DNA from 2 places in the Cellulophaga sp. RHA_52 genome. Region 2 is predicted to be linked to the other one. Evidence: riboswitches for the same ligand, from Rfam matches in the RefSeq annotation. Region 2 holds a riboswitch; the other holds the start of a gene.
The links. Region 2 has a riboswitch for S-adenosylmethionine ahead of JM80_RS00675 (O-acetylhomoserine aminocarboxypropyltransferase/cysteine synthase family protein). Riboswitches for the same ligand answer to the same signal wherever they lie in the genome.

Region 1 (12,302 bases), 2.7 Mb from region 2:
AATATAATATTAAAGCAACACCTAAAAGTATACCAGCAAGCGGAATAAGCTTTTTTCGTTTGTTTTTTTCTTTAAACAAAATTCCGCCTAATAATACGGCTATTAAAATTTGACTCCTTTTTATGGCAGATAAAAGCATTATTAATGCATCTGGATCTTGTAGTGCTTTAAAGTAAAAATAATCTGCAGTTTGCAATAAAATACCAACAGCGGGTATAGACCAACGCCATTTAAACGCTTTTCTTTTGTCTGCCTTTGGAAACCAAGTTATGGCTAGTATAACTAATAATATTAAAATAGTATACCAGCAAAACCAAAACTGTAGTGTTTGCGGATTTAAATTTACGTGTTGTATTAAAAATTTATCATATAAACCGCTAGATGAGCCTAAAAAGGTAGCACCTATTATAGCAAATATCCATTTGTTCTTTTTAAAATTGATACCTTCTTGTTTTCCAATTCTAGAGTATAAAAAAACAGAAAATATGATTAAGAAAAAGCCAATCCATTGCCAATAATTTGGTCGTTCATGATAAATAAAAATTGCGCCAATAAAAGTAAAAAAAGGTCCGGCGGAACGTATTGGAGTAACAATAGTAATGGGCAAATGTTTTAAGGCTTGGTAAGCCAATACCCAAGAGCCAGCCATTAGCATAGATTTTATAACAATTAATGCGTGGTTTTGCCAAGGAATATCTGTGATGTAAAAACCAATTTCTTTAGTAAACTCAGGATAAAATTTAGATCCTAAATAAAAAGGTAGTAACAGTAAAAAACCAGCAGTTATAGTACCTAAAAGTACAGGAAAAACCTCATTGCCTTGTACAGCATGTTTTTTGCACAAATTGTGCAATCCTAAAAATAAAGCCGATAAAAGGCCTAAATACATCCACATGGCCGCGAAGATAGTTTTTTAGATAAATTTTAAGAGTGTTGTGTATTATTTTATGTCAGATTTCTTCAATTTAAACGGATTTAAACTAATGTATATTATGGTATAGATAAATAACAGAAGTAAATACCAGGTATTACTTATTAAGTCTGTATATGTTAGTTTTCCTTCAGAAAAGCTTAAAATCATTAATACTTGTGCTCCATAAGGTAGCAAACCTTGTGTAATACAGGCAAAAATATCTAATATTGAAGCCGTATTTTTATTGTCTAACTTATACTCATCGTTTATAGTTTTGGCAATAGTACCAGAAATAATTATGGAAACGGTGTTATTTGCAATAGCCATATTAACCGTACTTACTAGTGTGGCAATTCCAAATTGTGCAGATTTTTTACTCTTTATAAGTGTTTTTATTTTATTTAGAATATAGTCTATCCCTCCATTTTTAGCAACCAAAGCAGCTAAGCCACCAGACAATAAGGATAACAAAAAAATCTCTGTCATACTCGTAAATCCTGCATATGCATACTTAGTAGATTCAATTAGCGTAAAGTCACCGTAAAATATACCAATTATTGCAGCTAAAATTACACCAAGTAATAAGGTAACAAAAACGTTTACACCAATAACAGATAGTGCAATTACAAATACATAAGGTACTATTTTTAGTAGGTTATAATTATAGGTTGTATTTTCTAAACTATGCGCATTTAAATCTGCTCCTTTAAAAATTAATACAACAATTGTAATTAAAGCTGCTGGTAATGCAATTTTTATATTTTGTTTAAATTTATCGCTCATTTTAACTCCTAAAGATTGTGTTGCTGCAATAGTTGTATCTGATATTACAGAAAGGTTATCTCCAAACATAGCACCACCTAAAAGTGCACCACAAAGCACGGCTAAAGATGCACCACCTTTATCTGCAAACCCTATAACAATTGGTGTTAAAGCTACAATGGCACCTACAGATGTACCTGTAGATATAGATAAAAAGGCAGCAATAATAAACACTCCAAAATAAATGTATTGTATAGGAATTATATCTAACCCTAAACTCACAATAGCGTCTACACTACCTGTTTCTTTGGTAATTGTTGCAAATGCACCAGCCAACAAATATATAAGGCACATAGTTAGTATTTTACTATCTCCACAGCCTTCTAAAAGTGTATTAATTTTAGCATTAATAGTTTGTTTAAATAATAAAAAAGCGGCTATAATACCTGCAATAACAGCTATAGGCGCTGGTAATGCATAAAAGTCGTTCTGATAAATACCTACGCCTAAAAATGTAAATACAAATACAAATAAGGGTAATAATGCTATAAGCTTTGGTGTACTATTTTTTATTGCAGTCATTTTTATTGTTTTGCAGAATCACAATAAGAAAAAGACAAATAATAAGGAGTTAAATTAACATTTTTTCCAAAGTATTGGCTTATCCTTTTTTAGCACCTTGCTCGTTATTGCAGGTTGCTATCTCTTTTTTTTGAGATTCTTGATAATTAAGTGCGCAAAACTAAAGCATAACAACGAGATAAAATCATAATTTTTTGTTATTTTTTACCACCAAACAACAAAAAACTTTTCTAATTCTCCGTTAGGAAATTTTATCCAGCATAATGGAGACTTTTTGGCAGTAATTAAGGTGTTAACCTCTGCAGTAAATGTATTATATGTTAGCCAGTTTACTTGTGTTTTTACTTCTTGCAGCCAATTAGTTTTGTTAGGTATATAAAACTTACACTTATTAAATTGCTCTAATTGTGCATGCTTAACATAAAAACCTTTTACACAGTTCTTATTTAACTGCTTAAATTTTACACTTCTTTTGTAAGGTGTAAATAGTTGTGCTTTAAAAAATACACGTTGTTTAATTTTATTTAAACTTAAATTTAGCTTTTTAATTATTGGGGTTGTATGGGTGTTGTAGAGTAGTGGTAGTTGCTTATCTTTAAGTTTATCTAACTTTTTAATTAGAGAATCATTTCTGTTTGGTCCAATCCAATAATCTAACTCAGTACTACCAACCGTATCATCAAACAGGTAAAATTTATAAATTATTTCTATATGATAGGCTATTTTGTTTTTTATTAAAATACAGTCTATTTCACCAATAGTAAGCTTATTGTTTTGTATTTGTAGGTTTTCTGCTAAAATAGTAATGTCTTTAGATTGCTTAAAATCTGTGCTAACATAGCGTTCTATCCTTTTTCCTAATCTTAAATTTGTTGGTATCTTATCAGTAAATTTTGGAGTATCATTTTTTTCTAATTCAAACTGTTTTAAACCATACACGCTGTTGCTTACCCATAGTGTTGGGGTATTTACATAACCAATAAACTGTTGCTCTATGTCTTTGTATTGTAATGTCATTTAAAACAAAGTAAACACTTGTACTAATTAATTAACTATTTCTACAAATAAAACTATATTTGTGATAATAAATGGTTTAAATGAAAATTAAAATAGCTCAATTTATATCTGTATTAGGACACCCGTTGTTGCTATTTCCTTTTTTAATTTTAATTTTTAATCTTAATGATAAGGAAACAGTCTTTTCCCATACCTTATCTCTTATTTATGGCATTTTTTTTCTAGTTTTAATTGCTTGGGTCTATATAGGAAAAAGAAGAGGAAAATATACAGACTTAGATGTGTCTAACAAAAGGGAGCGTAGATCGTTGTATATATTTGCTTTACCACTAATGGTTTTGGTTCTTTTCTTTTTATTTTATACAAACCAGCCTGTTTACATTTGCACTAGCTTTTCTATAGCTACGCTTATGCTTTTAGCTTCTTTCGGAATTAATTTTCTTATAAAAATATCTATGCACGTGGCTATAAACATATATTTAGCACTTGCTATTATATTTGTAAATAGGCGTTTAGGTGTTGTTCTTATATTATTTACATTTTTAGTAATGTGGTCTAGACTTGTATTAAAAAGGCACACACCAAAAGAGGTTGTTACAGGCTTAATTATAGGCTCATTGTTTGGGCTAACCTTAGTACTTATATCTTAGAAGTTCCTTAAAGTAATTTTAAAACGAAAATATATCAATTACAATTAAATATATATTAGATAGCAACATTTTTATATTCTAATATAAGACTCAGTAACTGTTTGGCTAGTTTTGGAGTGTAAAACAATCAAACATAAAAATGAAAAATACTTTAAAAATTACGTTTATACTTGTTATGTTGCTAATAACTTCCTGTGGTAGCGATAAAGGCACAATCAGAATTTCTACACTAGAAGGCTTACAAGCAGCCAAACAATTAGCAATGACTAGTTTTGGAGCCGATTTAGAAGTTTATAGGTTAGAGTTTTATTCTAAAGAAGATTTAAACTCAGATTTAGGTAGCATTACCATTAAGTATTTAAAAGATGGTAAATTATTTAGCAGACGTTATACCACAAAAACAAATTATGCTGAAGCTACTTTAGAAGATGAAAAGCTTTTGAATGATGCCTTTCAGAAAAAATTTCATATCAAAAATGCACAAGGTAAACTTAAAATTAGTGATCTAGATGTAGATGCTATTTTTTCTAATGTAAATAAAGGTGTTGTACTTATTGAAGAAGAAATGGAAATAGACAACTATCAAGTTAGAGAATACTACGTTGAAGTAGACACTAAGACAAATAAAATATCTTCAGATTTTGAAATACACGTAACAGAACCTAACAATGAAACCATTGAAGGACGTAATATAGTAACTAATTTTTATGAAGTTGAGTTTAAGGTCGATGAAAATGGTGAACTTACCATTAAAGGCTAATAGTAAATATACAATATAAAGCGTTCCCCGCTTTTTTACAAAGGTTGTCCTATGTTCCTATAGGCAACCTTTTTTATTTTTAGGACTAAATTACATAGACAAAGTAAGTGTGTATAAAAGTTTTTTCTTACAAAAAATATTTTATAAGATAGATTTGTAATTTTATTTTCTGTTACCTTTATCAACAATATAGTTATTTTACCGGTAAAATGCATAAGTTTTAATAGGTTATTTATATGCCTGTTGAGTATTTGTCTAGTGTATATTTATCATATTTTTCTTGTTAAATAGTAGTTTCGTATTAAATAATTTTAGTCTGTTTCCCCAGGATATGAATTTTTTTGAAGAAAATAATTTAATCAATATTTAAACTACATTTTTTATGAAAAAGATTAGCCTACTATCAATTATTATGTTTCTACAATTGCTATTTGTTAATGCTCAGTACGATTGGGATAACATACCTATACCCGCAAATGCCGGATCAGGAAAAACGTGGCAATTACAAGTACAAGCCAGTGACGATTTTAACTACCAATTTTTACCTTCTACCAATGTTACCGATTTTGGCCCAGGAAATAATAAAAAATGGTATAATAAATACCATAATTTACCAAGTGGTGCTCCCAATAATTTTGAAGGTCCAGGACCAACAAAATGGATGCAAAACCACGTAGCTGTTTCTGGAGGTCATTTAAATATTTGGGCATCTAGAATCCCTGGAGCAACCAAGTCTTTTGTTGGCTCTAGCGGAAATTTAATTTCTAGACCAGAAACAAGAGCTGGTTGTATAACTAACAAAACGCGTGTAAAATTCCCTGTATTTGTAGAAGCTAGTATAAAAGTAATGAACTCTTCATTAGCTTCGGATATTTGGCTACTTAGCCCAGATGACACACAGGAAATAGACATTATAGAATGTTATGGAGGGCCAGGAGACGACAATAGAAATGGTTTCTTTGCAAATAAAATACACCTTAGTCATCATGTATTTATTAGGCCTCCAAACTTTAAAGATTACCAACCTGCAGATTTTAATAGTTGGTGGCAAAAAAATGGAGTTAACCAATGGGGAGGAAGAGTTGTAAGAATAGGTGTTAACTGGGTTTCTCCTAAAAGATTAGAGTATTTTGTAGACGGGCAAATGGTACGTGTTTTAGATGATACTGCAGTACAAACCAGATTAGCAGATGGTACTTGGCAATATACATACCCAGCTGGTGTAACAAGTACTGGTGTTAACGGACAGTTAGTTAGAGAAAATGGATACCAAAAAATGAATATTGCTACTAGTTTAAATGATGCAAAAAACAAGTCTAATATTAGTGTTATAGATCCATTTAATTATTTAAATAACCAGAGAAGATTTACAAAAGAAATGGATATTATTATTAATGTAGAAGACCAAAGTTGGCAAGCAGAGGCTAACAGATCTGCTACAGATAAAGAGTTAGAGAATTTTGAAAATAATAATTTACTTGTAAATTGGATTAGAGTATACAAACCTGTTAATGCTAGTAACTTTGTTAATACAGAGATTTCTAATAATTCTGCTAGAGCTTTAACTTCTAATGAAGAAGAAAAGCAAGAGCTAGCAGTATTTCCTATTCCTGCTAAAGACGTTGTAAATATTAGTAGTAAAGACTATGTACAGGCTAAGGTTTATAATTTGCAAGGACTAATTGTTTTAAGAAAAGATGTTGCAGATGGTACACTAAATGTTTCTTCTTTAGAAAAAGGTATTTATGTACTAGAATTAGCCAAAGCAAATGGTGAGTCTACAAAGCAAAAAATTGTAATATCTAAATAACAATTTTCTCTATTAACTTAAAACCCAAAACATAAATTATGTTTTGGGTTTTATTTATAATTTAGTTTTTTCACTTTCTTTAGGTTCAACTTTAGAAGAATATTTTTTTAAAAATTGCTGCTGTTGCTGTAGCATTCTATTTCTAATTTTATCTAACTGCATAAAATCTTCTCCAAAATCACTAGAGAAAAAATCATCATTAAAAAAACTATCCATAAATATAGAGTCTATATCTTGTGGTGTTGGAAAGGAGTGTAAACTAGAGAAAAACTTTGACTTGTAACTGTGTAACAAGCTGTCTTTTTCTAGATCAGATAAGTTGTTGTATGTGTTACTAGATGACCAAGAGTAAATACTATCATACTGTATTAAATTTCCCTTATCATCATACTGTTTATTCACTTTCCAGTCACCTGGCGGAACTTTTTCTGCCGTTTTTGGCGTTGTTTCTTCTTTGTTATTTTGCCCATTACAACTAACGTTTAAGCAAATTAGTAGGGCTAGAGCTAAATACTTTTTCATAGTGTAAAAATTAATTAGACATTATAAAATAACAGGAAGCTAATTGTTAGCTCCCTGTTATTATTAATTAAGATATATTTATTGTTCTAGCAGGCTTTTGCTTTGCCTCTTCTTTTTTTGGTAAGGTAATATGCAAAATACCATTTGTATACTTTGCATCTATACTAGCGTCATTAACAGTTTCTGGTAGTGTAAAAGTTCTTTTAAAAGATGAGTATCCAAACTCTCTACGCGTATAGTGTTGGTTGTTAGTTTCTTCTTCCTCTTTAATTTCTGCAGAAATAGTTAAAGATTGGTTATCTATTTCTACCTGAAAATTAGATTTATCTAACCCAGGAGCAGCCATATAAACTAAAAATGACTCTGGTGTTTCCTTAATATTTACCTTAGGCAAAGTTATACCTGTATTAAAGTTAGATGTAAATACAGTAGGTAAATCTAAATTAAACATATCGTCTATTACTCTAGACCAGCTAGGAAAGTTAATAGGTGAATTTGTGCTTGTTAAACCTCCGTTTTTAGGAACATTAATTAAATTGCTCATAATTACAAAAATTTTAAATTAAACAAAAAATCAAATACTTAATATGTAAGTAGTTAACAACAAAAAAAATGCCAATTTATAAAACTGACACATTAAAAAAATCTTAATATTAAATACTTTTTTAAGCTCTAATAGATGGTGCACAAGAACCTCGTTTTAATAACATATATTCTCCGTTATTTTTAAACTCTTTAATAGAAGTACCTGCGTAGCGTTTAAATGTTTTAGATAAGTGACTAACATCTGTAAACCCTAATTCATCAGCAATTTCTGTAAGTGTAAAATCAGAGTTTAATAAGCGTATCTCTACTAACTTTAGCTTTCCTTTTATAATATATTCTCTTAGTGACATTTTTACTTGTTTTTTAAAATATTCACTAACATAGGTTGGTGACATCATAAAAACATCTGCCAAATTTTCAACTTTTAACAATTCCGTCTTGTCAATGTTTTCATTTATATATGCAAGCATTTTTGTAATTCTATTATCAGAATTATTGTTAGGAGTTTCAAAATAAGTACTGTTTTTAATATTGCGTATTAATATTTCTAAAATACTAGTCATAAAACTAGTTATTAAGCTAACCGAGTCTTCACCATAACTTCTAGACTCTTGCAATATCATATCTATTAAATTTTCTAAATAATTGCGGTCTACTTCATTTTTAATAATATCTCCTGGCAATTGGTTGTAATTAGATAGTATGTATGATGCTTCTTTAAACCATTCATTTCTATCTATAGTCATTTTATTTACATTTTTAAAAAACGAATCTGTAAATTTTAAAAACACAAAATTAGTAGACTCTTTTATATTAAAAGAATGGCATTTTAAAGGTGGTAACAAAAATATACTACCTTTTTCATATTCATAGTCGTTGTAGTTTATACACTGGGTTCCTTTACCATTTTTTATTAAAACCAACTCAAAAAAATTATTTTTAACAGGTCGCTGTTTCCAGTCTGTTAATTCTATTTCTTGTATTTCAAAAGGTTTATGTGCTTCTAGTACTTGCATTTTTGAGATAATTAAGCTTTAAATGCACTAAAATAGAATATATTTTGAAAATTGTATAAATATTAACCTTTATTTATACAATGCTATCCTGTGTAATTACTTATAAATAGATAATAAAGTGAGTACCTTTGCTAAAGGTATAATTATATTGTTTTAAAAATTAAATGGATTTATTTAATCAAACCAATTTATTTTCAACTAAAGAAGTCCGTAAAACTACTTTTGATTTACCAGGAGCGGATATTACGTTGTTCGAAAATTTCTTCAGCATTGAAGAGAGTAACAAGCTGTATAAAAGTCTACTTCATAATACGCCTTGGCAGCAAGAACAAATTAGCATTCACGGTAAATTGGTAGATTATCCTAGATTAACAGCTTGGTATGGAGATGTTGACAAAGACATTAAATACACGAATACAAAAAGTAAAATGCATTTGTGGAATAACGATTTACTTTTCATTAAAGAACGTATAGAGAAAGAGGTGGATATCAAATTTACACGCTGTTTACTTAATTATTACCGTGACGGAAAAGATAGCGTAGACTGGCATCAAGACTACAAAGGAGAACAACGAAAAAATACGGTTATAGGTTCAGTTACTTTTGGTGCAACCAGACCTTTTCAGTTAAAACACATATCAAGAACAGATTTAAAACGTGTAGATATTCCATTAGCAAATGGTAGTCTTTTGTTAATGCAAGGCGCTACACAAGAAAATTGGAAACATAAAATACCTAAAACAAAAAAACATATTCTATCTAGAATAAATTTAACCTTTAGGTGGATTGCTTAATTAAAAAAACTTGTATTAATAAAGGTTTAACATTAACTTAATGTACGTTTTAATGCTTTAAATGCTTTTTTTTAGGTTGTTTTATGAATATTTTAAGAATAAACCTCTAATTAACCTTTTTTTGTACCTACTTCTCCTTTTTTTGTACCATTAAATAGCTTTATACCCTACATATCTTTGCCTTAAAATTAAACAACATATAAAAAAAGATATAATGAATACACCAAACATTGCAAAGGAGGATATTTTAAACGCGTTTAACTACAGACACGCTACCAAAGAATTTGATGCATCAAAAACATTAACCGATGAGCAAATCAATTTCATCTTAAAAACAGCAAATCTATCTCCAAGTTCATTTGGTTTTGAACCTTGGCATTTTATCGTTGTTCAGGATAAGGAATTACGTGAGCTATTAAAGCCAGTGGCTTGGGGTGCTCCGGTAAAATTAGATACTGCTAGTCACTTCATTTTAGGTTTGGCAATGAAAGCTCCTATGGTAAAGCATGATGCGCCATATATTGAACATATGATGAAAGAGGTAAAACAAATGCCGGAAGATGTTGTAGAAATGTACTCTAAATTTTACAGAGAGTTTCAGGAGCGTGATTTTACCTTAGATTCAGATAAAAAGTTATTCGATTGGTCATCAAAACAGACTTACATTGCTCTAGGTAATATGATGACTGCTGCCGCACTTACAGGAATAGATTCTTGTCCTATTGAAGGTTTCCATATAGAGGATACGGAAGCTTTATTAAGAGATAAATTCGGGGTGGATACAGATAAATATGGAATTTCTTTTATGGCTGCATTCGGATACAGAAAAGCAGATCCTGAATTCCCTAAGTCTAGAAGACCACTAGAGGACATTGTAACTTGGAAATAAGAAATATTATGAAAGCAATAGGGTACAAAGAGAATCTTCCAATTGACAATATAAAGTCTTTACAAGATGTAGAATTGGAAACTCCAAAAGCTACAGAAAGAGATATTTTAGTAGAAATAAAAGCTATTTCCGTAAATCCGGCAGATTATAAGGTACGTGCAGGAATGCCTGCAGAAGGTGACAACTGGAAAGTTATTGGCTGGGATGCAACGGGAATTGTAACTGCTGTTGGAGAAGATGTAACCTTGTTTAATGTAGGAGATGAAGTTTGGTACGCAGGCGATTTTACTCGTCAAGGTAGTTATGCAGAATACCAAATTGTAGATGAGCGTATTGTTGGTAAAAAACCACAAAGCTTATCTTATGCTGAAGCTGCTGCATTACCATTAACCACACTTACAGCCTATGAAATGTTGTTTGATAGGTTAGAGGTATCTAAAGACGATGCCAACAAATCTATTTTGGTAATTGGTGCCGCTGGTGGTGTAGGTTCTATTTTGGTGCAATTGGCTAAAAAACTGACCAAGTTGAATATTATAGGTACGGCTTCTCGTGAAGAAACTACGTCTTGGTTAAAAGAATTAGGTGCAGACACGGTTATTAACCACCGAAATAAATTGAGCGAAGAGTTCGAGAAATACAATTTACCGGCTCCGGAGTATGTAGTAAGCTTAAATGCTACGGAACACCACGTAGATGAAATTGCTAAACTGATAAAACCTCAAGGGAAATTTGGATTTATAGATGACCCAAAATCGCTAAATGTAATGCCTTTTAAAGGTAAAGCGGTTTCTACGCATATAGAGTTAATGTTTACACGCTCTATGTTTCAGACCGAAGATATGATTGAGCAGCATAATATATTGAACAAAGCTTCTGAATTAATCGACAACGGAGCTATTAGAACTACGTTAGGTGAAAATTTTGGAACTATAAATGCTGAAAATCTTAGAAAAGCGCACGCTTTTTTAGAAACAGGTAAAGCAAAAGGTAAAATTGTTTTAGAAGGATTTTAAGTGCGATAAGCCAAAAAACATATTATAATGAAAATTAATATTACACTTGTAGCAGTAGCTATAACAGCATTATTTATAAGTACTACGGCAAATGCTCAAGTAAATACCATAGATTCTGTAGCCACTTCAAAAGTGCAACATTTCAATTTTGATGAAATGGAATCTGAGTCTATAGGTGAAGGCATTAAAAGAAAATGGTTTCACGGTGAAAAAGGGCAAATGACTATTTTTGACTTGGAAAAAGGAGCACATATTCCTTGGCATAAACACCCTAATGAGCAGATAACATACATTATGTCTGGTAAGGTAAAAATCAAGACCATAATTGATGGCAAAGAGGAATTTGTAATTGTTTCTGGCGGAGAAGTAATTGTTTTCCCAGAAAATGTACCGCACGAATTTTGGGCATTGGAAAAAACAGTGGATTTAGATGTTCACGTTCCTGTTCGCCAAGATTGGTTAAGCAAAGAATTACCAGATTATTTAAAGAAAAGTAAATAACAGAATATTATAACATTATAAAAAGTATCAAAATGAAAAAAACAATATTACTTGCATTAGCAATAGGAACAACGGCATATACAAGTGCACAAACACCAACAACGGATCCTGCCAAATCTGAAAATGAGGTGGTAACGGCAGACAATGTAGAATGGGGTTGGTTAAATCCGTTACGTGGAGACAAAAGTCCGGCTGCCGGAAAACTTTGGGGAGATCGTACAAAGAATGAACCTGCAGGTTTTTTAGTGAAATTTAAAAAAGGATTTTCATCGCCTCCACACATTCACAACATTACTTATAGAGGTGTTGTAATACAAGGTTTATTACATAATGATGATGAAAAAGCAGAAAAACAGTGGTTACCAGCAGGATCTTATTGGCAGCAGCCAGCAGGAGAAGCACACATAACTGCAGCAGATGGACAAGAAAATTTAGCTTTTTTAGACATTCAAGAAGGTCCTTATTTGGTACAACCAACATCTGAAGCTTTTGATAATGGTGAAAGACCTATTAATGTAGACAAA
Region 2 (12,302 bases):
CTTATTTAATACAGAATCTTTAAATCAGGATAGTGATAATACTTTGTTTGTTAGCACAAGTGAGTATTTTATACAACCTAGATATGTAACCTTAAAAGTAAGGTACAACCTGTAATACAGCATTGTTTGTTTATATAGAGGCTATGGATTGCAAATTAATTTGTAACTGTAGCCTCTTATTTTTTCGTTAAAACTATTTTAGAACCAATCTAATTTTATACTTTTGCAATCTAATTTAAGAGGAAGGATTTGACTGATTGCAACCTCATATACTGATTCTCAGTATTACAAAAAATGCTAAAACAGATTTAGTTAATTTTTTTTGACGCCTTTTCCTGTTTTTTTGCAATCTAACTTACCATTCCTCTACTAACAATAGAAGCACAATATTATGGCATATTTATTCACATCAGAATCTGTAAGTGAAGGACATCCAGATAAAATTGCAGATCAAATTAGTGATGCATTATTAGACAATTTTTTAGCTTTTGATCCAGAAAGTAAAGTAGCTTGTGAAACCCTAGTTACAACTGGGCAAGTAGTACTTGCAGGTGAGGTAAAAAGCAATACCTATGTAGACTTGCAAAACATAGCACGTGAGGTAATTAATAACATTGGTTACACAAAAGGAGCTTACCAGTTTAGTGGAGATTCTTGTGGTGTTATCTCATTAATTCATGAGCAGTCACAAGACATTAACCAAGGTGTAGACCGTGGCTCTAAAGAAGAGCAAGGAGCAGGGGACCAAGGTATGATGTTTGGTTACGCTAGCAAAGAAACAGAAAACTATATGCCACTGGCATTAGATATTTCGCATAAAATATTACAAGAACTTGCCGCATTGCGTAGAGAGGGTAAACAAATCTCTTATTTACGCCCAGATGCTAAGGCGCAAGTAACTATAGAATATTCAGACGATAACGTGCCACAGCGTATAGATACTATTGTTGTGTCTACACAGCATGACGATTTTGATGCTAATGATGAAAAAATGTTAGCGCAAATAAAATCAGATATTATCTCTATTTTAATGCCTAAAGTAATAGCGCAATTTCCAGAGAAGGTACAAGCATTATTTACAAGCAAAATACAGTACCACATTAACCCAACAGGTAAATTTGTAATTGGTGGTCCACACGGAGACACAGGTCTTACAGGACGTAAAATTATAGTAGATACCTACGGTGGTAAAGGCGCCCATGGTGGTGGTGCATTTAGTGGTAAAGATCCAAGTAAAGTAGACCGTAGTGCAGCATATGCAGCAAGGCACGCAGCTAAAAATTTAGTAGCAGCAGGTATTGCAGATGAGATTTTGGTACAAGTAAGTTACGCCATTGGTGTAGTAGAGCCAACTTCTATTTATGTAGACACATACGGTACTGCAAAAGTAAATTTAACAGACGGAGAAATTGCCAAAATAGTAGCGCAAATTTTTGATATGCGCCCGTTTGCCATAGAAGACCGTTTAAAGCTAAGAAACCCTATTTATTTAGAAACCGCAGCTTATGGTCATATGGGGAAAGAACCAAAAACAATCACAAAAGTTTTTGAGTCTCCATACAATGGTAAGGTAGAGAAAGAAGTAGAACTTTTTACTTGGGAAAAACTAGATATGGTAAGCGCAGTAAAAACCGCTTTTAACCTTTAAAATAAGTTTTTAATAATATATAAGTGCTTTGCTGTAACGGTAAAGCACTTTTTTTGTGTTTAATATTTAGCTATTTATTTGGGTGTTACCACAAGGGTCGGGCTTTTTGTTGCAATCTTTTTTAAGAAAAATAAAAAAGGATTTTCACTACAATCCCTAACACAAATAAAGTTTTAATTTAAAAAATCGTTACAAAAACAAACAATTATTGTGTTTCTGTTATTTAAGCTTGTTAAAAAGGTTAAAATCAATATTTTTTCAAAAAAGATTAGGATATTAAATTTTTCTGAACATATATTTGTAGCTCAAAGTTCAAAACACTTATTGAATAGTTATCAAGAAAGGCGGAGGGATTAGACCCAATGAAGCCTTAGCAACCCTTTGTTCATACAAAGAAGGTGCTAAATTCTACCAAGTACATCGGTACTATAGGCAGATAACGAAACAAGCTTTTTATTTACACAAAGCAAATTTCCAATTTCTTTTTAACTCATTTAATTTTAAACCATCTTGCAAAGTCGGCAAGACGCGGTTTTGGCTTTTTTATTTTTTCAATTTAAACTATAAAAAACAAAATTATGAGTACTCAAAAATTAGCAACAAACGCATTACACGCAGGTCACACTCCATCAGAAACAGCAGGTACAAGAGCAGTGCCTATTTATCAAACGTCGTCTTATGTTTTTAAAGATACAGACCACGCAGCAAACTTATTTTCTTTATCAGAATTAGGATTTATTTACACGCGTTTAAATAATCCAACAAATCAAATATTACAAGACAGACTAGCAGCAGCAGAGGGTGGTGTAGGAGCAGTAGTATTTGCATCTGGTACAGCAGCAATTTCTACAGGTTTATTAACGCTTTTAAGAGCAGGAGACCACATTGTAGCATCTAGCAGTTTGTACGGTGGTACATTTAATTTGTTAAATGTAACCTTACCAAGATTAGGTATTACAACTACTTTTGTAGATGCATCTAATCCAGAGAGTTTTGGTAAAGCAGTGCAAGAAAATACAAGAGCATTTTTTGTAGAGTCATTAGGAAATCCTAAGCTAGATGTTTTAGACTTAAAAGCAATTTCTAAAGAAGCAAAAGCAGCACAAGTGCCATTTATTGTAGACAATACAGTAGCATCACCAGCATTATTAAACCCAATAGAGCACGGTGCAAACTTGGTAATACACTCGCTAACAAAATACATAGGCGGACAAGGAACTTCTTTAGGAGGTGCAATTGTAGACGCAGGTACTTTTGACTGGACAAGTGGAAAGTTCCCAGAGTTTACAGAACCATCTGCCGGGTACCACGGTTTGGTGTATAGTGAGGCTCTTGGTAATGCTGCATTTACGTATAAATTAATTTTAGAAGGTTTAAGAGATTTCGGAGGAGCTTTAAGTCCGTTTAATGCATTCCAAATTATACAAGGTTTAGAAACTTTACCAGTGCGTATAAAACAACATAGTGCAAACGCATTAGAATTGGCTACTTGGTTAGAGGGTAGAGATGAGGTTGCTTGGGTAAACTATCCAGGGTTAAAAAGCAATAAATACTATGACTTAGCTAAGGAGTACTTACCAAAAGGTCAAAGTGGCTTAGTTACATTTGGTGTAAAAGGTGGCTTTGAAGCTGCTAAAAAACTAACAGATGCCACTAAAATATTCTCTCTTTTAGCAAACATAGGAGATACAAAATCTTTAATAATTCACCCAGCAAGTACAACGCATCAACAATTAACAGCAGAGCAGCAAGAGTCTGCAGGTGTTGGTCAAGATTTAATTCGTTTGTCTGTTGGTTTAGAGGGTATAGAAGATTTAAAGTTAGACTTAGAAGAGGCTTTTAAAGCTATATCTACAGTTACAGCTTAATAAACTTACGTTCTCAAAATAAATTACAAATAACCTAATAATTATTTAGGTTAAAACAGCTTACTATGTTGCATCATATCAAACTAAAAAAATATACAACGCTAAGTGGTAGCACACAAGATATAGACTTGTCATATCAGGTATTTGGAGCAGAATTGCACACCGCGCCAATTGTACTTGTAAATCACGCTTTAACAGGTAGCTCTAATGTTTCTGGTGAAGATGGCTGGTGGTCTACACTAATAGGTGAAGACAAATGTATAGACACCATAAAATATACGGTATTGTCTTTTAATATTCCTGGTAATGGTTTTGATGGCTTTATTATAGAAAACTATAAAGATTTTGTAGCTAAAGATATTGCTCATTTGTTTTTATTAGGATTAAAAGAACTAAATATAAATTCGCTTTTTGCAATAATAGGAGGTTCTTTAGGAGGTGGTATTGCCTGGGAGATGGCTGCACTAAATCCAAAGTTAACTCAGCATTTAATTCCGGTTGCATCAGATTGGAAATCTACAGACTGGCTTATTGCAAACTGTCAAATTCAAGAACAGTTTTTGGTAAACTCTAAGCAACCTGTACATGATGCCCGTATGCACGCAATGTTATGCTACCGTACACCAGAATCTTTTAAGGCTCGTTTTAACCGAAGCACAAATGAAGAACAACAGTTATTTAATGTGGAAAGTTGGCTAACCCACCACGGTAAAAAATTGCAAGAGCGTTTTCAATTATCTGCATATAAGTTAATGAACCAGTTGTTAAAAACCATAGATATTACTAGAGATGGTAATGAGGCTTTTATTAACCTGCAAAATAGCAACACATCTATACATATTGTAGGTGTAGATTCTGATTTGTTTTTTACAGCCAAAGAAAATAAAGATACCTTTAAACAACTGGCACAAGCTAATAGTAATGTTACCTATGGTGAAATACACTCACTACATGGTCATGATGCGTTTTTAATAGAGTTTGATCAGTTAGAGCAATTGCTAAATGGTATTTTTAATGATCATAAAAAACGAGAAGAACTTAAGGTAATTAAGTTTGGAGGTAAGTCTTTAGCTAACGGAGAAGGTGTATCTAACGTAGTTACTAAAATAGCTTCTAAAGTTGCTAATTCTGAAAATATAGCGGTTGTGGTTTCTGCTCGCGGAGAATCTACAAATGTATTAGAACAATTGTTGGATTTAGCAGCAAGGGGAGAAGAGTATACTCTAGCTTTTAATGAGTTTAAAGCATATCAGCAAAATAGTTTAGCGTTAAATTTTTCTGAGGTATACACAGAAATTTTGCAAATTTTAGAAGGTGTTGCCTTGTTGGGTGATTATAGCTTAAAAATTAAAGATCAAGTTTTGGCATACGGAGAGTTGCTTTCTGCACAATATGTTGTAAAAGCACTTGCTAAAGAAGGTGTAAAAGCTGAATTTATAGATTCTAGAAAAATAGTAAAAACTGATGCCAATTTTGGAAATGCAAACGTGTTAGAGGAGGAGTCTAAAGCTAAAACACAAAAATTAATTTCTAGTTTAGCTAGTAATGTTGTACCTGTTATTACAGGTTTTATTGGGTCTACAGAAGATGGTAAAACAACAACTTTAGGCAGAAACGGTAGTAACTATTCTGCCTCTTTATTTGCTAACTTTTTAAATGCTGTAGAGTTACAGAGTTATACACACGTAGATGGTATTTTTACCGCTAATCCAGATTATGTTTCTGATGCAAAACGTATAGAACAATTAAGCTATTCAGAGGCTAATGAACTGGCAAATTTTGGAGCAACTATTTTACACGCAAAAACCATAATTCCTTTATTAGAAAAAAATATTCCGTTACGTATTTTAAATACATTTAATGGTGATAATGAGGGAACATTAATTAGCGCAAAAACAACCAAAGAGGGTATAAAATCACTTTCTGTGATAGAAAATGTTGCTCTTGTAAACTTAGAGGGCCGTGGTTTGTTAGGTAAGGCTGGTATAGATGCACGTATATTTAAATCACTTGGCGATGAAAAAATTAGTGTTAGTATTATTTCCCAAGGTTCATCAGAACGTGGTATTGGTTTGGTGGTAGATGCTGTAAGTGCAGATAAGGCAAAACAGGTTTTAGAGCGCGAGTTTGCATCAGATTTTTATTCTAAAGACATCAATCTAATTACAGTGCAAAAAGATGTTTCTGTAATATCTATTGTTGGTCAGGATTTAAGTACGTTTCATAAACCATACAATGCATTAATAAAAAACCAAATTGTACCATTATTGTTTAATAATACGGTGTCTGGTAAAAACGTGAGTTTAGTGGTTAAAAAAGCTAGTTTGCACAAGGCTTTAAATGTAATGCACGGACAAATATTTGGTGTTGCTAAAAAAGTAAACATAGCTATTTTTGGTCACGGTACTGTTGGTGGTACATTAATAGAACAGTTATTAAAATCTGCTAAAGCCATAGAAGAACGTAAAGGAATTAACCTTAATGTTTTTGCCGTTGCTAACTCTAAAAAAGTACTACTAAGTAAAAAAGGAATTGGAAAAGATTGGCCTACTACGTTAAATGAAAAAGGAAAATCCTATGAGCTTACAGATATTTTTGAGTATGCAGAAAAACATCATTTAGAAAATTTAATAGCTATAGATAATACTGCAAATGAGGATTTTGTGGCTAATTATGTTGATTTGGTAGAAAATGGATTTGATCTAGTATCGTCTAACAAAATAGCAAATACTTTAGGTTTTGATTATTATAAAAACCTTAGAGACATATTAGCTAAAAATCAGAAACAATATTTGTATGAGACTAATGTTGGTGCAGGTTTACCTTTAATAGATACTATTAAGTTATTGCACTTGTCGGGTGAAAATATTACTAGAATTAAAGGGGTGTTCTCCGGATCCTTAAGCTATATTTTTAATACGTATTCTGAAGCAGATGTACCTTTTTCTACAGTTTTAAAAGAGGCTATGGAAAATGGATACACTGAGCCAGACCCGCGTGAAGATTTATGTGGTAATGATGTTGGTAGAAAATTATTGATTTTAGCACGTGAGTTAGAGTTAAGTAATGAATTTGCAGATATTAATATTCAAAATTTAATTCCGGAAGTATTAAGAGAAGGAAGCAAAACAGAATTTTTAAGTCAGTCTGATGCTTTAGATACGGCATTTTCTAAAATTAAGGCAGACCAAAAACCAAATCACGTTCTGCGTTATGTTGGTGATTTGCACGGTAATCTTCAAGAAGAAAAAGGAATTTTAGATGTAAAATTAGTGTCTGTTCCTAAAGAAAGTGCATTAGGACAAGTAAAAGGATCAGATTCTATTATCGAAATTTATACCGAGTCTTATGGTGAAAATCCATTAGTAATACAAGGTGCAGGAGCAGGAGCCGCCGTAACCGCAAGAGGTGTTTTTGGAGATATTTTAAGAATAGCCGAGAAAGGATAGGCTTTGTATAGAAACTGGAGATAAGAGAGAAGGGGTAAGAAAATAGAACATAGAGAATAGAGTAAAGAAAAAAGAATATAGCGCTAATGGCTAATAGCAGATAGTCAAGAATAAAAGAAATACTATGGATAATAAATTTGAAACTAACGCAATACGTACACAAATAGAGCGCTCTCAGTTTTTAGAGCATTCGGCACCTTTATACTTAACATCTAGTTACGTTTTTGAGGATGCAGAAGATATGCGTGCATCTTTTGCAGAGGAAAAAGATAGAAATATCTACTCTAGATATTCTAATCCTAATACGTCAGAATTTATAGAAAAAATATGCAAAATGGAAGGAGCCGAGGCTGGCTTTGCTTTTGCTTCTGGTATGGCTGCTGTGTTTTCAACTTTTGCTGCGTTAGTAGAGAGTGGAGATCATATTATATCATCTAAAAGTATATTTGGCTCTACACATAGTTTATTTGTTAACTTTTTCCCCAAATGGAACGTGACCACAAGTTATTTTGACGCTCATAATTTAGAAGGTATTGAGGCTTTAATCACTCCAAAAACTAAAATTTTATATGCCGAGTCACCTACTAATCCGGCTGTAGATATTTTAGATTTAGAAGTACTAGGTGCTATTGCAGAAAAACACAATCTTATTTTAATTATTGATAACTGTTTTGCATCGCCCTATTTACAACAACCTATAAAGTTTGGTGCAGATTTGGTGATACATTCTGGGACAAAATTAATAGATGGTCAAGGTCGTGTTTTAGCAGGTATAACGGTTGGTAGTGCAGATTTAATAGATAAGGTTTATCGTTTTTCTAGAATATCAGGGCCTGCATTATCTCCTTTTAACGCGTGGGTATTGTCTAAAAGCTTAGAAACGTTAGCAATAAGAGTAGACAGGCATTCTGAAAATGCATTGAAGTTAGCCGAATATTTAGAGGCGCACCCAAAAGTAAACTGGGTAAAATACCCTTTTTTAAAGTCGCACCCACAATACAAAGTAGCTAAAAAACAAATGAAAGCTGGCGGTTGCATTGTTGCTTTTGAAGTAAAAGGAGGTTTGCAAGCAGGCCAAGAATTTTTTAATGCAATTAAGTTGTTATCGCTTTCTGCAAACCTAGGTGATTCTAGAAGTATTGTAACTCACCCAGCATCTACAACGCATAGTAAACTTGCGGCAGAAGATAGAGTAGCTGTGGGCATTACAGATGGTACGGTTAGAGTTTCTGTAGGTTTAGAACATATAGATGATATTATTGCAGATATAAAGCAAGCATTGGGGTAAGTTGTAGTAATAAAGTATATATTTAAGCTTTTATAATAAGGGTTTAATTTAAAAATAGTTAGCTTAAAATCAGCACTTTTTTAAATCCCAATTTTGCCTATCTTTGTACTATGCTATCCAAAAAAACCAAATACGGGCTTAAGGCCTTAACTTATTTAGCTCAAAAAGAAGATAGGAATCCGGTTCCTATTGGAGAAATTGCGCAACAAAATAACATATCTCAAAAATTTTTAGAGAGTATTTTATTAATGCTTCGTAGAACAGGAGTTTTGTCTTCTAAAAAAGGCAAAGGTGGTGGTTATTACTTAATTAAAGAGCCATCAGAAATTTTAATGACAGATGTTATTAGAGTGTTAGAAGGGCCTATTGCAATGGTACCTTGTGTAAGTTTAAATTTTTATGAAAAGTGTGACGACTGCCCAGATGAGGGTACTTGTTCTGTTCACAAGCTAATGCTAAAAGTAAGAGACAGTGCTTTAGAAATCTATAAAAACACCACTCTTAGTAACCTTATTTAAAAGTCTACATTCTTTTTTTGTTTTTAACTGTATAACAACGCAATTATTCTATTGTGTTCTGTTACAGATACTTCATATTCATCAAAAAAACTTCTTATTTTTTATTAATCTACTAAAACCATAGGATTTATGCGTTTTTTAACAGTTACTATCATTAAAAGTTTTACATTTGTAATTCCTACTAATTAAATAGGGTATTAAAAATTAAGTAAATGATTGCTGATCAATTGATTTTAAATAAAGAAACTTCTAAAGGAAGTTACAAGTCAGACAAACAGTCAGAGAGTCCTAAAAGGAGCATAGTAAAGTCTATTAGCTGGAGAGTAGTGGGTACAATAGACACTGTTTTAATTTCTTGGTTTGTTACAGGAACTTTAAAATTAGCATTCTCTATAGGTTTAATAGAATTAGTTACAAAAATGGTATTGTATTTTTTTCACGAACGTGTTTGGAATTCAATTAAGTGGGGTAAATAACATATAAGTATAGTAAAGATGAGTTTTACAGAAGATATCATAAAAAATTTAAATGCTCAGTTTAGAGGTATTCCGCCAGAAGAAATAATTTCTTGGGCTGTAGAATATGCAAAAAATGCTGTAATAACCACCAATTTTAGACCTTATGAGGTTGCTATACTAAATGCAGTAACAGCAATTAAAAAAGATATTCCTGTTATTTGGTGTGACACTGGTTATAATACACCAAATACCTATAAACATGCAGAAGAGTTAATTTCTACACTAGATTTAAACGTAAAACTATATGTGCCTTTACAAACAAGTGCACACAGAGATGCTGTAATGGGAATACCATCTATAGAAGATCCAAAACATAAAGAGTTTACAGAGCAAGTTAAGTTAGAGCCTTTTAAAAGAGCTATGGCAGAACACAAACCAGATGTATGGTTTACTAACTTAAGAAAAGGCCAAACGGCACTTAGAGATTCACTAGGAATTTTAAGCTTAAGCAAAGACGGAATTTTAAAAGTAAGTCCGTTTTACCACTGGTCAGATGTGCAGTTAGATGCATATTTAGCAGAACGTAATTTACCAAACGAGCATAAATATTTTGATCCTACTAAGGTATTAGAAAATAGAGAGTGTGGTTTGCACACTTAGAATAAAGAGGATTAAAAAAGATATAAAACAAAACACCATTATTTTGGAAACATTGATAAAAGATACAAAATCACAAACAACAACCAATGCCTCTTTAGAAGGATTGGGTAATGCTTTGGAGAACGAAGCTATTTACATTTTTAGAGAAGTAGTAGCGCAGTTTGAAAAACCTGTTTTGTTGTTTTCTGGCGGAAAAGATAGTATTACTCTAGTACGTTTGGCACAAAAAGCATTTTGGCCGGCTAAAATACCTTTTCCTTTAATGCATATAGATACAGGTCATAATTTCCCTGAAACTATAGAGTTTAGAGATAAATTGGTTAAAGAATTGGGTGTGGAGCTTATTGTAAGAAATGTACAAGATTCTATAGACCAAGGTAAAGTAGTAGAAGAAACTGGTAAGTATGCAAGTAGAAATATGCTGCAAACTACAACCTTATTAGATGCTATAGAAGAGTTTAAGTTTGATGCCTGTATTGGTGGTGCTCGTAGAGATGAAGAAAAAGCAAGAGCTAAAGAACGTATTTTTTCAGTTCGTGATGATTTTGGACAATGGGATGAAAAGAATCAGCGACCAGAATTGTTTGATATGTTAAACGGTACTATAGAAATAGGTCAAAATGTACGTGTTTTTCCTATTAGCAACTGGACAGAGTTAGATGTGTGGAGCTATATTCAGAAAGAACAAATTGAAATTCCATCAATCTATTTTGCACACAAAAGAAATATCTTTTTAAGAGATGGCTTAATCTGGTCTGCAGAAGATGATGTTGTTTTTAGAGCAGAAGATGAGGTTGTAGAAGAACGTTGGGTGAGGTTTAGAACTGTTGGTGATATGTCTTGTACAGCAGCAGTGTTATCTAAAGCAGATTCTATAGATAAAGTAGTAGAGGAAATTAGAGATTCTAAAATATCTGAACGTGGTGCACGTATAGATGATAAACGTTCTGAAGCTGCAATGGAAAAAAGAAAACAACAAGGGTACTTTTAAAAAGTACAGACTACTTAGTCTAAAGTATATAAGTTAAAAAAGAAGTTTAAAACATAAAAGTAAGAGTAGCAAAGTCTTTGTACTTGCAACTTTATACTTAATACACATAAAATGAACGTACTAAAAATAGCAACAGCAGGTAGTGTAGATGATGGTAAAAGTACCTTAATTGGTAGGTTGCTTTACGATACAAAATCACTAACTGAAGATAAACTAGAAGCCATTAAAAAAAGTAGTGAACAACGTGGGTATGATTACCTAGATTTTTCATTAGCTACAGATGGTTTAGTTGCAGAACGTGAACAAGGTATTACTATAGATGTGGCTCATATCTATTTTTCAACACCAACTAAAAGTTACATTATTGCGGATACACCTGGTCACGTAGAGTATACCAGAAATATGGTTACGGGTGCATCAACTTCTCAAGTAGCTATTATTTTAATAGATGCTAGAAAAGGTGTTATAGAACAAACATACCGTCATTTTTTTATCAACAATTTATTGCGTGTTAAAAACGTAATAGTTGCTGTTAATAAAATGGATTTGGTAGACTATTCTGAAGAGGTATTTAATAATATTAAAAAAGACTTTGAAGCTTTAAATGCAAAAAGTACTTATGCAGAACAAATAGTTAGTTATATTCCGGTTAGTGCCTTAAAAGGTGACAATATTGTAGACAAAACAGATGCAATGTCTTGGTATAATGGCGATACAATTTTAGGTCATTTAGAGGAGTTAGAAGCACAAGATTTATATGATGCTGGTAAGGTTCGTTTTCCTGTACAAACAGTAATTAGACCAAAAACAGATGAGTTTCACGATTTTAGAGGGTATGCTGGAAAAATTTCTGGAGGTAGCTTAAAAGTTGGTGATGCCGTAACTGTTTTACCTTCTTTAACTCAGTCTAAAATAAAAGAGATATTCTTTTTTGATAAAACATATGCAGAGGCACCAGCAGGAAGTTCTGTTAATATTACCTTAGAAGATGATATTAACATTACTAGGGGAGATATGCTTGTTAAAACAGATGAACTTCCAAAAATTGAAAAACAAGTTACTGCTACAGTTTGTTGGATGGATAGTAAAAACCTAGTACCAGGAACTAAGTATATTGTGCAACATAATACAAACCGTGTGCTATCTAAAATTGATAGTATAAATAGTGTTATAGCAACAGATTATACGGGAGAACAAGAAAACAATAATAAATTATCTTTAAATGAAATAGGAGAAGTTAGTATTAAACTTAGTAAGCCTATTTATTTTGATAGTTATAACGACAATAAATCTAACGGAGCTTTTATTTTAATTGATGCCCAAACCAATACAACGGCTGGTGCAGGATTTATAAGTTAAGCTAAAAGTCCATACAAAGAAGTGTTTTTACAGGCACTTTTTTATTTAAAATCCTATTAAATC

Region 1: another riboswitch for S-adenosylmethionine. It lies ahead of JM80_RS12605 (Na+/H+ antiporter NhaC family protein); the one in region 2 lies ahead of JM80_RS00675 (O-acetylhomoserine aminocarboxypropyltransferase/cysteine synthase family protein).

The regions. Positions count from the first base shown of each region.
Region 1 covers NZ_VIRZ01000001.1:2,827,248-2,839,549, reverse strand. Annotated here, with positions in the region: gene JM80_RS12610 (DMT family transporter) at 1-895, opposite strand, end outside; gene JM80_RS12605 (Na+/H+ antiporter NhaC family protein) at 941-2,257, opposite strand; SAM-I-IV-variant riboswitch at 2,308-2,408, opposite strand; gene JM80_RS12600 (DUF1853 family protein) at 2,462-3,274, opposite strand; gene JM80_RS12595 (phosphatase PAP2 family protein) at 3,355-3,924, shown strand; gene JM80_RS12590 (hypothetical protein) at 4,064-4,684, shown strand; gene JM80_RS12585 (T9SS type A sorting domain-containing protein) at 5,067-6,494, shown strand; gene JM80_RS12580 (hypothetical protein) at 6,549-7,016, opposite strand; gene JM80_RS12575 (Hsp20/alpha crystallin family protein) at 7,084-7,560, opposite strand; gene JM80_RS12570 (AraC family transcriptional regulator) at 7,682-8,578, opposite strand; gene JM80_RS12565 (alpha-ketoglutarate-dependent dioxygenase AlkB) at 8,743-9,372, shown strand; gene JM80_RS12560 (NAD(P)H-dependent oxidoreductase) at 9,587-10,261, shown strand; gene JM80_RS12555 (zinc-binding alcohol dehydrogenase family protein) at 10,270-11,277, shown strand; gene JM80_RS12550 (cupin domain-containing protein) at 11,305-11,778, shown strand; gene JM80_RS12545 (DUF4437 domain-containing protein) at 11,811-12,302, shown strand, end outside.
Region 2 covers NZ_VIRZ01000001.1:143,845-156,146, reverse strand. Annotated here, with positions in the region: gene JM80_RS00685 (carboxypeptidase-like regulatory domain-containing protein) at 1-115, shown strand, start outside; gene metK (methionine adenosyltransferase) at 392-1,648, shown strand; SAM riboswitch class I at 1,978-2,091, shown strand; gene JM80_RS00675 (O-acetylhomoserine aminocarboxypropyltransferase/cysteine synthase family protein) at 2,227-3,516, shown strand; gene thrA (bifunctional aspartate kinase/homoserine dehydrogenase I) at 3,582-6,965, shown strand; gene JM80_RS00665 (PLP-dependent aspartate aminotransferase family protein) at 7,090-8,253, shown strand; gene JM80_RS00660 (Rrf2 family transcriptional regulator) at 8,364-8,771, shown strand; gene JM80_RS00655 (DUF2061 domain-containing protein) at 8,984-9,247, shown strand; gene JM80_RS00650 (phosphoadenosine phosphosulfate reductase family protein) at 9,266-9,889, shown strand; gene cysD (sulfate adenylyltransferase subunit CysD) at 9,942-10,880, shown strand; gene JM80_RS00640 (sulfate adenylyltransferase subunit 1) at 10,992-12,239, shown strand.